2 linked regions of the Gimesia benthica genome follow. The protein of the gene in region 2 interacts with the protein of the main gene of each other region in a pairwise test. Links are inferred from orthologs where the notes say so. Each region holds a gene or a part of one and is shown on either strand. Other genes may lie near its edges. The genes, in order: ribD and accC.

Region 1 (3,295 bases), 850 kb from region 2 along the record:
GATCGCTCTTCCGATTTCTTCACGAAGATGGATCAGGAAAATCGCCGGGCTTCCACTCTGGCCAGTGCGATCGAAATCAATCGTCCCGTCAATTTCTCTAAATCACTCCGTGCCCTCGATGTCTGTGACGGCATCGTGCGTGAAGTCAGTGATCAGGAGATACTGGATGCCAAAGCTCAAGTCGGCGCTGGTGGTCTCGGCTGCGAACCTGCCAGTGCAGCAAGCGTCGCTGGAGCCCGACTCCTTAGAGAAGAAGGCGTCATTGCCGCCGGCGATCGCGTCGTCTGCATTCTGACCGGGCATCAGCTGAAAGATCCCAACGCGACCGTAGCATACCATTCTGCGACTGATGAACATCTGGATGAAAAACTGATGAATCATGGCGTAAACAAAACGCCTTTTTCGAACGGACCTATTGTCGTCGAGAATGATTTAGATAAAATAATAAATGTGATTCGATCTTTCTAATCATTACCAACGCGCTGGAAGTTTCCTGTAATTGAAACGAAATCTTAATGCACATCAGTGTGTTTCAGCTTCATAAACAAAGCGATACTTTAACCGGTGAGAATTAAGATAAGGGAAAAGGAATGAGCACACCCTTTGAGGAATTGGAATACTTGGCTGACTTTCTACCCGAGGAAGGAGAGTCAGTGATTGTTTCACGGAATCATGGTGAACTGGTCTGTGAAAATTTCCAGAAAGAGCGTCCACTGGATGAGATGGCCAGTCCCGAATTCTACGGGCATCTGGTACACGCCAACGAACGGCTCAATGCCCTGGTCGCCCGTCCGGTCTGGATCGCGCTATTGACCTGGTTCTGGGCCTGCGTTCTCATCCATCGCCAAATGGAACTGAGCTGGGATGGCTGGTATCTGGATCTGGGGCTGGGCCTGGTGGCTATGGCAGTCTGCTATGCCGCGATCCGCTTCCGCCAGGATCGCTACTTCAAAGACGAAGTACGCCCCACCTTGAACCGCCAGATGTATGGCAGCAACCTGAGCAAATACGCCCTGGTCGGTGTGATCAGACAACGTCCGGAACTGCGTACCCTGCTGGATACGCTCTCACGTTCGCTAAACTGATTTTGGTTCCACAGAACCTTCACACTCTGAAGCCTGATACACCACCCGTCCGTGCAAGTAAAGATCGGACTCCAACTGCTGCACTTCCAGTTCGGTGATGTTTTCAAAAGAGGGAATCTGCTCAAGGCCGATTCCCGCCATGGGTGTGATCGCGGCCGCTCCACCAACAAGCTTCGGAGCGAGGAATACGTGCACCTCGTCAATCAGCCCTGCATCGAAACCAGAGCCCAGCAACCCACCGCCCCCTTCGATCAGCACGTTTGTCATCTCTCTACGCCCCAGCTCCCTCATAAATAATGTGAGGTCAGGGCGGGTTGAATCAGTGTCACCTGCTATCAGACACACTTCGACACCGGCCTGTTCCAGCCGTTGTATATTTTCCGCCGGCGCAGATGGATGAGCCACCACCAGCACGGGAGCCTCAGAAATGGTACGAACCAGCTTGGACTTACAGGACAGCGTCGCCTGAGAATCAACGACAATTCGCGTGAGTGTACTCTTTCCTGCAGGTCGCGCAGTGAGCAGGGGATCGTCCGACAGTGCCGTTTGATGCCCCACCATGATTGCATCCATACGCCCCCGCAGCTCATGCACGATTGCACGTGACCTGCTGTTGGAGATCCACTGCGAATGCCCTGTACGGCTGGCAATCTTTCCGTCGAGCGTCATGGCCCATTTGGCATGTATCCAGGGCAACCCCTGTGTTACTCGCTTCACAAAAGGCCTCACAAGTCTCTGTGCTTCTTCTTCTAAAAGTCCGACTTCGACTTCAATCCCGGCTGCTTTGAGATCAGCGATTCCACCACCGTCCACATGCGGTGCAGGATCACGCATCGCAATCACAACTTTTTTCACACCCGCCTGTATCAATGCCTGGGAACAGGGGCCGGTCTTCCCCTGATGGCAGCAGGGTTCCAGGGTCACATAAACAGTCGCCCCACGGGCCTTTTCTTCTGCCATTTGAAGCGCGTGGATCTCTGCATGGGGACCACCACACTTTTGATGATAGCCTTCTCCCAGAAGCTGTAGCCGATGATCTACGATCACCGAGCCCACAGCGGGGTTGGGTTCTACAAAACCTTGCCCCAGGCGGGCCAGCTCCAGGGCACGCTGCATGACAGCTTCAGGGCTGGAAAACTGACTGATCGGATCCACGGCCTAAATCACTTTACTTCAGGTGACAGCATTGAGTTGATCCTGCCCCGCAGAATCAACTCCGGATGATTACGATTGCCCCGGCAGCCAGAGCTTCGATCCCGAACCGGAATCCGCCTCGGGAGTCGCTTCACCAGGTGCCCAGATCCCTTCGCTGGAAACATTGCCCGCCAGATCACCGGTATCCAACAGTGACGATTCTTTCATCCAGGGAAGATCCAGATCAAAGGCCTGCGCGAATGCCTTCAGGTACTCTCTGATCTGAGGCATCTTTTTCCCATATTTGTCCCAGATCTCTTTCATGAAATCAGAGAGCCCTGGATCCGAAGTGTCTTCCAGCCGGAAAGACAACTCACGCATCTTCCACTGGAGTTCATTCTCAAACGCCTGACTCGCCTGCGCGTTTTCCTGACCTTTGTGAATCCAGGACAGCATCTCTGCACGCTGATTCTTCTTATGACAGATCTCTGTCAGCGTAGTGTAGACGCGATCCAGGTCGACTTCTTTTTTGCATTCATCCCTGCTGAGAACTTCGATCAACACGTCATACAGAAAACGGGGATGCCGAATTAATAAAGCCCGATTGAAGATATACATCAATTGCCGATCACTCAATTCCTTAACCGGAATCCGGTTCTGTGTCATTGAGGAACACGTATTGAACTGCGACGACTCGTCAATCTCCAGCGCAGGCAGCTCGGAAACTTCCAGCGCGGGAGACAGCTCTGCGAAGTCCAGGAAATGGCCCAGAGAAAGCGTCTGTGCGTCCAGAACGTACACGGCCGCGGTTAGCGATACTTTGAGACTCTCATCCTTCGCCGCTTCAACAGGCGTTTTCCCGTCCAGTCCTGCCAGGGGAGTTTCCGGCCACGTCTTGGAAAGCAGCACTTTCCACTGCTCCGCTTCCAGTTCCCGTCGTTTGAGAATGGGCATTTTCTGAGGGAAGCTCCAGCGGAAAAAGAGAGGCCACTGCTCAGTAGGCACAGGTGATAGCGGAGTCCCCGTATCTTCACATTCCGGCTCCAGTTCCTGCAGACCACACTCAGTTTTGCCGT
Region 2 (3,215 bases):
CTGACGATGATGATGCCGTACATCTTGCCGTTAGCGCGACGCTTTTTCAGAACTTCGACCATGCGATCCATTTCGATGGGCACTTCGGGAACCAGCGTGTAATCGGCGGCGGTTGCCAATCCGGAGAACAGCGCGATCCAGCCTGCATGACGGCCCATGGTTTCGACAACCATGATCCGGCGGTGCGATTCGGCTGTGGTCCGCAGACGGTCAACGGCTTCCATCACGATGTTGATGGAAGTGTCAAAACCGAAGGTCACATCGGTGGAGCTCAGGTCGTTGTCGATTGTCTTGGGACAGCCGATCACGGGCAGCTTGTAATCGTTCCACAGTTTGTTCGCGACACCGAGGGTGTCATCACCACCGATGGCGATCAGGCAGTCGAGGCCCAGACGCTCGAAGGTTTCGCGTACTTTAGGAACATCTTCTGCTTCGTTCTTGTAGGGGTTCGTACGGGAAGAACCGAGGATGGTTCCCCCTTTGAAAATGATGTCGTCAGTGTTTTCCGAATTCAGTTCGATGTAGTTGCCTTCGATGGCTCCCCGCCAGCCTTCCAGCAGGCCGTAGACTTCGCCACCAGCATTGCAGATCACGCGGACGGCACCGCGGATTACCGGGTTCAAACCAGGACAGTCACCACCACCAGTTAAAATACCAACTCTCATTATTCTTCCTGTTATCTGTTCGTAAAAGTAAGGCCTCCGGTCAGTGACTGAGGCTCAAAAATGTACCATACCACAACTAGAGATGAGCGAACTTCGGTCTGATCTCCAGATTCGTTCTGACATCAGGGGACTCTCTCTGCGGAACCACGAACGCAGTTTCCACGAGCCTGTCACAATACAGAACCATCCGTGATCATCAACTTCAACCGGCCGGCGATTACCAGGTACGTTCAATGAACGTGGTATCGACTTTACCTTCAATAAAGGCCGAATGATTGAAGATCTTCTTCGCCAGAGGAATTGTCGTTTTAATCCCTTCAATGACGAACTCATCCAGACATCGACGCATACACGCCAGTGACTCCTCGCGTGTCGGCCGATGCACGATCAGCTTGCCAATCAGGGAGTCATAATAAGGGCCGACGGTATAGCCCTCATAGATATGCGAATCAAACCGCACTCCGGGACCTGAGGGAACGCGCAGTTTGGTGATCTTACCCGGCGAACCCCGGAAATCATTGTCGGGGTCTTCGGCATTGATACGCAGTTCAATTGCGGAGCCATTGCAGGGAACGTTCTTCTGCTTCAGTTCCAGTTTTTCGCCTGCCGCAACACGGATCTGCTGCTTGATCAGGTCGAGCCCCGTCACCTCTTCGCTCACGGGATGTTCCACCTGAATACGGGCATTGACTTCGATGAAGTAGAACTGGTTATCCGGCCCTACCAAGAACTCGACCGTACCGGCATTGGTATAACCGGCTTCTTCGATCAGGCGGCAGGCCGCTTTACAGATTTCTTCGCGAACCGACTGAGGCAGGTTCGGAGCCGGGCTCTCTTCCACCAGCTTCTGGTGACGACGCTGCAGACTGCAGTCCCGCTCCCAGAGGTGGAGTACGGTGCCATGATTGTCCGCGAGGATCTGGACTTCCACGTGCCGTGGATTCTCGATGTATTTCTCAATGTAAACGCCGGAATTTTTGAATGCGGCTTCCGCTTCGGCAGCGGCTGCTTTCAGACCGGCTTTCAGCGAAATGTCATTCCGGGCGACTCGCATCCCTTTACCACCACCGCCGGCGGTAGCCTTGATCAGTACGGGATAACCGATCTCCTGGGCCACCCGCAGGGCTTCGGCTTCGTCGGTAACCAGACCTTCGGTACCCGGCGAAACAGGTACGTTGGCATTTTTGGCAATTTCACGTGCCGAGACTTTATCGCCCAGCTGTGCCATTGCTTCGTGGGGAGGTCCGATGAATTCGATGTTACAGCTCCGACAGACTTCCGCAAAATGCGCGTTTTCTGCCAGGAACCCGTAGCCGGGGTGAATCGCCTGCACGTTACCGATTTCAGCAGCACTGATAATCCGGTTGATCATCAGGTAACTGTCGGTCGCTGCAGCAGGTCCGATACAGTAGGCTTCGTCAGCCAGTGAGAGGTAGTGAGCACCACGATCTGCTTCACTGAAGACCGCGACTGTCTCAATGCCCATTTCACGACAGGCACGAATCACTCGCAGTGCGATTTCTCCTCGGTTGGCAACCAGTATTCTCTGAAACATATGTTTTGACTTGGTAAAAGGATCCTACATCTGACATTCCGATCGCGACCGGCGACCATGGTACGACAACGGGTCTCAGCCCTGGCTGATTCTGAACAGGGGCTGGCCGAATTCGACCGCTTCACCATCTTTGACCAGAACCTCGCTGATGGTACCATTGAGCTCGGCGGGAATCTGATTGAAGACCTTCATCGCCTCGACAATGCAGACAATCGTATCAGCGCTGACTTTGGATCCTACACTGACGAACGGTGGATCATCGGGACTGGGTGAGGAATAAAAGGTCCCCACGGTCGGGCTCTTGATGGCAGGCCCCGAATCAGCAGCAGGAGTTGCTTCCTGAGGTGCCGGCGCCGGAGCGGCAGGAGCCGCTGCAACGGGTTGCGGAACCGCTTGAGGAACAGCATGCGTTGCGGGAACCATGGAAATGGTTTCCTGGGGACCGCGACGCAGCTTCCAGGTTTCTTCGCCCCGCTTCAGATTGACTTCCGTCAATCCGTGCTTTTCCATCATTTCAAACAGTGTCTGAAGTTTTTCCAAATCGAAAGGCTCGCCTTTCGGCACCTCGTTCTTTGCCATTGACCTACCTTATTTCATATTCTCAAGCTGCACGTGCTTTGCCTGCTGTAATGAGGGCATTCAACGCTCACTGCTGCCAGTGGTGCGTTCCGGTTTCTTGAAGAATCAAATTGATGCCGGGAAAGGATCGCATTCACTGATTGCGCGCACTATCTACCCTGTCTGACTTGTGTTGGGAGAGATTCTAAGCCAAAACCCCCGAGAATACCAAGCGCAACCGGGAAGTTTCTGCAATAAAATCAGGCAGAGCCCCAACATCCATAACCCTTTTAAATAAGAGACTTACGTCAGTTTTTCTTACTTATTACGATCAGAGAACTTCTGACGCCACTCGAAAATGGAGCGCAGGCCTGCCTGCCCATGTACATTGTAATAGGCTTCTCGCGAAATTAAACCAGCGCCGACTCATAATCCTT

The links.
Region 1: the proteins of accC (region 2) and ribD interact in binary tests that used the Escherichia coli proteins (3 or more experiments, as listed by UniProt). The link is inferred for Gimesia benthica from one-to-one orthologs.

The regions. Positions count from the first base shown.
Region 1 is NZ_CP043930.1:4,142,966-4,146,260, reverse strand. What follows is about bases 159-3,131. They hold ribD (bifunctional diaminohydroxyphosphoribosylaminopyrimidine deaminase/5-amino-6-(5-phosphoribosylamino)uracil reductase RibD), read right to left. Parts: upstream 2,241-3,131; coding sequence 1,077-2,240; downstream 159-1,076. Other genes in these bases: F1728_RS15940 (SEC-C domain-containing protein), read right to left, coding at 2,310-3,131; F1728_RS15950 (hypothetical protein), read left to right, coding at 591-1,085; thrC (threonine synthase), read left to right, coding at 159-468. Also shown: more of thrC, read left to right, coding at 1-158; more of F1728_RS15940, read right to left, coding at 3,132-3,295. UniProt on the Escherichia coli protein: Converts 2,5-diamino-6-(ribosylamino)-4(3h)-pyrimidinone 5'-phosphate into 5-amino-6-(ribosylamino)-2,4(1h,3h)-pyrimidinedione 5'-phosphate.
Region 2 is NZ_CP043930.1:3,289,868-3,293,082, forward strand. Bases 52-2,944 are described here. They hold accC (acetyl-CoA carboxylase biotin carboxylase subunit), read right to left. Parts: upstream 2,221-2,944; coding sequence 883-2,220; downstream 52-882. Other genes in these bases: F1728_RS12450 (6-phosphofructokinase), read right to left, coding at 52-665; accB (acetyl-CoA carboxylase biotin carboxyl carrier protein), read right to left, coding at 2,296-2,799. Also shown: more of F1728_RS12450, read right to left, coding at 1-51; F1728_RS12465 (M24 family metallopeptidase), read right to left, coding at 3,189-3,215. UniProt on the Escherichia coli protein: This protein is a component of the acetyl coenzyme A carboxylase complex; first, biotin carboxylase catalyzes the carboxylation of the carrier protein and then the transcarboxylase transfers the carboxyl group to form malonyl-CoA.